2 regions of the Burkholderia humptydooensis genome follow, and region 2 is predicted to be linked to the other one. Evidence: predicted binding sites of a transcription regulator. Region 2 holds the regulator's gene; the other holds the start of a gene.
The links. Region 2 encodes NrdR, which represses ribonucleotide reductase genes. Its sites were predicted from a motif close to CACNANATNTNGTG; they were not measured.

Region 1 (3,411 bases), 510 kb from region 2:
CCTGCACGAACACGACCGCGGCGAACTGGCCGGGATAGTCGGTCGCGGTGAACGGGACGAGCCCGCCCACCTTGAGCGAACGACGCCGGGGAAGGGCGAGGTTCATCGCGTGAGCGAGCCGCGCTTACGCCGCCGCGCGCATGGCGACGCCGCTCGCTTCGACGTCGCCCGTTTCGCGCTCGCGGAAGTACCTGCGCTCGTGGAATTCACCTTGCTTGCCGACGTTGAACGACGACACCGGGCGATGGTAGCCCATTACGCGGGTCCAGATTTCGCACGGCTGGCGCTCGTCGTCGGGCAGCGCGATCGCGGCGAGGGCGGCTTGTGGGTTGGCTTGCAGTGTCGTCATGATGTTCAGGCTTCCATCGGTTGGGATTGAGACAGTTTGCGACGCAGCAGCGCTTCGTCGCACTTCGGGCAAAACGGGTGGCTGCCCGCGAGATAGCCGTGCGTCGGGCAGATCGAGAAGGTCGGCGTGACGGTCAGATACGGCAGCGAGAAGCGGGTGAGCGCGCGCTTCACGAGCGTGCGGCACGCGTCGGCGGACGACAGCGGCTCGGTCATGTACAGATGCAGCACCGTGCCGCCCGTGTATTTGCGCTGCAGGTCGTCCTGGCGCTCGAGCGCCTCGAACGGATCGTCGGTGAAGCCCACCGGCAACTGCGACGAGTTCGTGTAGTACGGCATCTGCGGCGTGCCCGCCTGCAGGATGGCCGGATAGCGGCGGCGGTCCTCTTTCGCGAAGCGGTACGTCGTGCCCTCGGCGGGCGTCGCCTCGAGGTTGTACATGTGGCCTGTTTCCTCCTGATACTCGACGATGCGCGCGCGCACGTGGTCGAGCAGCCGCAGCGCGAACGCATGGCCCCAGTCGGTCGTCAGGTCGTGCGCGTCGTGCGTGAAATTGCGGATCATCTCGTTGACGCCGTTCACGCCGAGCGTCGAGAAGTGATTGCGCAGCGTGCCGAGATAGCGCTTCGTGTACGGGAAGAGCCCGTTGTCCATGTGGCGCTGAATCACGTCGCGCTTGATCTCGAGGCTCTCCTTGCCGTAGTCGAGCAGCGTGTCGAGCCGCGCGAAGAGCGCGCGCTCGTCGCCCGCGTGCAGATGGCCGAGCCGCGCGCAATTCACGGTGACGACGCCGATCGATCCCGTCTGCTCGGCCGAGCCGAAGAGCCCGTTGCCGCGTTTCATCAGCTCGCGCAGGTCGAGTTGCAGCCGGCAGCACATCGAGCGGATCATGTTCGGCTTCAGCTCGGAATTGATGAAGTTCTGGAAGTACGGCAGGCCGTAGCGCGCGGTCATCTCGAACAGGCGCCCGGCATTCGGGCTGTGCCAGTCGAAATCGGCGGTGATGTTGTAGGTCGGGATCGGGAACGTGAACACGCGGCCCGCCGCGTCGCCCGTCTGCATCACCTCGATGTACGCCTGGTTGATCATGTCCATTTCGGGCTGCAGATCGCCGTACGTGAACGGCATCTCTTCGCCGGCGATCACGGGCACCTGCTCGCGCAGATCCTCGGGGCAGGTCCAGTCGAACGTCAGGTTCGTGAACGGCGTCTGCGTGCCCCAGCGCGACGGCACGTTCAGGTTGTAGATCAGCTCCTGAACGGACTGCCTGACTTCGGCGTAGGTGAGCGCGTCGCGGCGCACGAACGGCGCCGTGTACGTGTCGAACGAGCTGAACGCCTGCGCGCCCGCCCATTCGTTCTGCAGCGTGCCGAGGAAGTTCACGATCTGGCCGACGGCGCTCGACAGGTGCTTCGGCGGCCCCGACTCGACCTTGCCGGGCACGCCGTTCAGCCCTTCGGCGAGCAGCGTGCGCAGCGACCAGCCCGCGCAGTAGCCGGACAGCACGTCGAGATCGTGGATGTGCAGATCCGCGTTGCGGTGCGCTTCGCCGATCGCGCTCGGGTAGACGTGGCTCAGCCAGTAGTTCGCGATCACCTTGCCGGACACGTTCAGGATCAGGCCGCCGAGCGAATAGCCCTGGTTCGCGTTCGCGTTGACGCGCCAGTCCTGCCGGTCCAGGTATTCGTTGATCGACGATTCGACGTCGATCAGCGGCTTGCCGCGCGGTGCCGGATTCGACGCGGCGCCAGGGTGGATGGTCTCGGACAACGTGGGCCTCTCTCGTTTATGACACAAAATCTGGTGATGTGGTGAATGCTAAATACCAGATGTTGTGTTGGTCAACGCCGAGACGCCGAAGTTTGGCGCGCACTTGACGGCGATTAAGGCGAGGCGAATCCGGGCTGCGGCATCGATCGCCGGTTGCGCGGACCGAATGCGCGACGCTCGTGCGGATGGCAGGATTTGCCGCGCGGCCGCGAATATGCGGCTCTGACGCGTGACGGGAGGCGGGCGGGAGAGCGGGCGCTCACGGTGTGCGCCGTCTCGTGTCCGCAGCCGGGCGGGTGCGGTGAGCGAACCGGGCATCGCCGACGAGAAAGCGAGGTCTCGCCGAACGACTTGCGACTAACGACTAACGTCCGGCAATGCGCCTACTCGCCGGACTTCGCGTCCGAACCGGGCGCGGTCAACGCAGGCGAAACCAGGCGTCCGGCATAGCGCGCGACGTAGACGAGCAGCGCAGCCGTCCAGGCGACGCCCGCGACGACGAGCCATTGCGCGGTCGCGGCGGGCGCGAGCCACGGCCCTGCGACGCGCGCGAGCGTCGCTGCGATCAGCAGTCCGTAGCAGACGCGCTCGGCGAAGTTCGCGACGGGCTCGCGTGCCGTCTGTTCCAGCGCGGTGCGCGTGATCATCCCGATGATCGCGCAGCCGATCGCGCCCATCGTGAACGTGTGCAGCGCGAGCGAATGCGCGACGAGCCCGTATGCGCTCAAGGCCGTCAGAGCGAAGCCGGCGGCGATCGATGCATAGGCGACGTGCAGGATCGACAGCATCGGCCGCCGCCCGGTCGCCCAGAAGCGCCAGCCGGCGAGCCGCGCCGCGTGCAGCGCGGCCGCCGCCCCGGCGAGCGCGGCGATCGCGGGCGCGGGGGCGGCCGTCGCGTCGGCGATCAGCGCGGCGAGCGTCACCGGCATCACCGACGATTCGACGATCCGCCACTGCCCGATGGTGAGCTCGGGCCGCGCGGCCGTCGCGATCGACGGAATGATGCGCCCGCCGATGATGACGATAAAGAGCACGAGCAACCCCGCGGCGAGCTCGACGCAGCGCAGCGCCCAGTCGGCGTGGCCTTGCCGGAGCCACAGGTGAAAGAGCGCGTTGAGCACGGCGAGCATGCCGAGCGCGACGGGCAGGAAGATGCCGTGCCGATTCCTCGCGCCGATCAGCGCGCGGACGAGCGCATAGGCGATCGCCGGCAGGAACGCGACGTCGACCGCGGCCGCGGCCCAGCCGGGCCCCGTCCACATCAGCACGCGGCCGGCGAGCCACAGCAGCCAC
Region 2 (3,411 bases):
CGGTTGACGACCAGCGGCTGCGTGTCGGCCGCGCCGACACCCTGGCCAAGACAGTCCGTCGCCTGTCCGCCCGCCGTCGGCCACGTGGAGACGCCATCTCCTACGTAGCGGACGACGAGGCCGTCCGAACCGCTCGCCAGCGAATCGCATGCAGCGTGCCCGTCGGCGTTGACGGGTCGTCCCGCCGCGCAGCCGAACAGCCCCGATACCGGCCGCGCATCGTGCGCGTCGATCGGAACGAAGCCCGCCATCTGGATCTGCTGCGCGATCAGCGCGAGCGCTGCCTGCGCCGCGTCGCGCAAGCGCGCGGCATCGGCCGCAGCCGAATAGGCGGCCCGCTGCACGCGATAGAGGGACATCGCGGCAAGCAGGATCATCAAGCCGAGCGCCATCGCGATCATCACCTCGATCAGCGTGTGTGCGCGCCAGCGTGTCGCTCGCGTCATAGGCGATCCGCCGATGCATAAGCGAGTGTCGCGCATGGCTTGGCGGCAGCGCGTGCCGCCGCGACATCGCCGTCGCAACGCAACGGCCCCGCGGCGACCGCCCCCGGCCGTTCCCATTCGACCCGTACGCTCGAAATGCCCGCACCTGAGGCTGTCGCTACGAGCTTCCCGTGGCGCAATCCGGACATCGACGCGTCCCAATCGATGCCCGACGGCCCACCGGCTCGCGCCATCTCCGCCCACGAATCGGCGACGAGCATCGCCTGCTCGCGTGCCAAGGCGTCGCGCTCGCCTCGTATCGCCGCGAGCAATGCCGCAACCACGCCAAGCGCCGCGACTGCGAGCAACGCACACGCAATCGCCGCTTCGAGCAGCGTGCTCCCGCGCATCGACCGAGGACACGTCATGCCGGCCCCCCGCAACCGCCTTCGGCAAATCGCACGCGACCGCCCGCCGCGATCCGCAGGCAACGGCGCCAGCGCTCGCCATGCCACGCGCCCGATGCGTCGCTCGGCGCAAATTCGAAACTCCGGAAGCCGCCAATCACCTGGCCCGCGGGCGGCGTGAATATGACGTCGACGGTCGCGCCCGTCACGGCGACTCGGACATCACGCGCGATACGGCGCAACACGCGCGTCCCGCGCTCGCCGTCCGCGACAGCGACGGTCCAGCCGCATGACCAGTCGGCCGCCCCGTTGTCGCACGGCCGCCCCGCCGCAATACATTTCGCAGTCGCATCGCTGCGGCACAGCACTACGCGCCTGCCGAGCCTCACCGCCTCGCCGCGCGCATAGGCGAGCAATGCGCCGAACACGCGCGCACGCGCGTCGACCCGATCACGCATCCGAGCGCCGGCGAGCGTCGGCACGGTCAGCGTCGCGACAAGCGCAACCAGCACGAGCGCGACCATCAACTCGACGAGCACGAAGCCCGCCATTGCTCGCCTGCCACGCTCCGATCGCATCGACCTCTCCTTGAATCCGATGCGCCGACTGTACCCGCGCCGGCAAACGCCGACCATCTGCCGAACGGCCGAGTCGCGCGCCGCAGCCGGACGCACGACAATCGCCCAGGCGAGCACACAACCGCGTGCTACGCGGGAGAAACGAATGGAATGGGAAACGAAACGGGAAACGGAATGCGCAAGCTCAACGCTTGCGCGGCGGTTTCGCGGGCGCCGTGCGGCGGAATTCCTCGATCACGTCCGCGAATTCGGAGACGTCTTCGAACCGCCGGTAAACAGACGCGAAACGCACGTAGGCGATCGTATCGAGCTGGCGCAGCTCGTTCATCACAAGCTCGCCGAGCTTCTCGCTGCGGACTTCGCGCTCGCCGGACGCGAGCAACTGATATTCGATGCGGGCGACCGCCGCGTCGATCGCATCGGCTGCAACCGGGCGCTTGCGCAGCGCCAGTTGCATGCTCGCGACGATCTTGCGGCGGTCGAATTCAGTGCGGCTGCCGTCTTTCTTCACGACGGCCGGCAACGCCAGCTCGACGCGCTCGTACGTCGTGAAACGCTTGTCGCAAGCCGAGCAGCGCCGACGCCGGCGGATCGCGGCGCCGTCTTCCGACACGCGCGAATCCACCACTTGCGTATCGTCGTGCCGGCAGAACGGGCAGCGCATGGCCGATCAGCGATAGACCGGGAAACGCTTCGTCAGGTCGGCGACCTGCGCGCGCACGCGCTCGATCGTCGCCGCGTCTTCCGGACTCTCGAGCACGTCGGCGATCAGGTTGCCGACGAGTTCGGCTTCCTGCGGGCCGAAGCCGCGCGTCGTCATCGCCGGCGAGCCCAGACGCACGCCGCTCGTCACGAACGGCTTCTCCGGATCGTTCGGGATCGCGTTCTTGTTGACCGTGATGTGCGCATTGCCGAGCGCCGCTTCCGCCGCCTTGCCGGTGATGTTCTTCGCGCGCAGATCGACGAGCATCACGTGGCTTTCGGTGCGGCCCGACACGATGCGCAGGCCGCGCTTCACCAGCGTTTCCGCCAGCACGCGCGCGTTCTCGACCACCTTCTGCTGGTATGCCTTGAATTCCGGCGACAGCGCCTCCTTGAACGCGACGGCCTTCGCGGCGATCACGTGCATCAGCGGACCGCCCTGGATGCCCGGGAAGATCGCCGAGTTGATCTGCTTCTCGTACTCGGCCTTCATCAGGATCACGCCGCCGCGCGGGCCGCGCAGGCTCTTGTGCGTCGTCGTCGTGACGAAATCGGCGTGCGGCACCGGGTTCGGATACACGCCCGCCGCGATCAGGCCAGCGTAGTGCGCCATGTCGACCATCAGGTACGCGCCGACCGCCTTCGCGATCTTCGTGAGACGCTCGAAATCGATCTTCAGCGCGAACGCCGACGCGCCGGCAACGATCAGCTTCGGCTTGTGCTCGTGCGCGAGCTTCTCGGCGGCTTCGTAGTCGATGTCTTCGTTCTCGTTCAGGCCGTAGCTCACGACGTTGAACCACTTGCCCGACATGTTGACGGGCGAGCCGTGCGTCAGGTGGCCGCCGTGCGCGAGGCTCATGCCCATGATCGTGTCGCCCGGCTTGAGCATCGCGAAGAACACCCCCTGGTTCGCCTGCGAGCCCGAGTTCGGCTGCACGTTCGCGGCTTCGGCGCCGAACAGCGCCTTCACGCGGTCGATCGCGAGCTGCTCGACGATGTCGACGTATTCGCAGCCGCCGTAATAGCGCTTGCCCGGATAGCCTTCCGCGTACTTGTTCGTGAGCTGCGAGCCTTGCGCCGCCATCACGGCCGGGCTCGTGTAGTTCTCCGACGCGATCAGCTCGATGTGCTCTTCCTGACGGACGTTTTCCTGCTGGATCGCTTGCCAGATCTCGGGATCGACGTTCGCAATGGTGCTTTGGGCTCTGTCAAACATACGGTTTCCGTTAAGTGTGTACAGGTTGACCGAAGTGGCCGAGGACGTCGCGCAGCCGGCAGCGCAACCGGCTCGACGTGGCG

Region 1: AQ610_RS06505 (ribonucleoside triphosphate reductase) is a predicted target of NrdR. The motif match lies at 2,172-2,185, and genes of this name have one in related genera.

What each region holds. Positions count from the first base shown of each region.
Region 1 is NZ_CP013380.1:1,404,543-1,407,953, forward strand. It holds gene AQ610_RS06495 (anaerobic ribonucleoside-triphosphate reductase activating protein) at 1-106, opposite strand, end outside; gene nrdD (anaerobic ribonucleoside-triphosphate reductase) at 125-352, opposite strand; gene AQ610_RS06505 (ribonucleoside triphosphate reductase) at 355-2,118, opposite strand; gene AQ610_RS06510 (NnrS family protein) at 2,502-3,411, opposite strand, start outside.
Region 2 is NZ_CP013380.1:897,729-901,139, reverse strand. It holds gene AQ610_RS04135 (type IV pillus assembly protein) at 1-446, opposite strand, end outside; gene AQ610_RS04130 (hypothetical protein) at 443-853, opposite strand; gene AQ610_RS04125 (GspH/FimT family protein) at 850-1,410, opposite strand; gene nrdR (transcriptional regulator NrdR) at 1,595-2,074, opposite strand; gene glyA (serine hydroxymethyltransferase) at 2,081-3,328, opposite strand.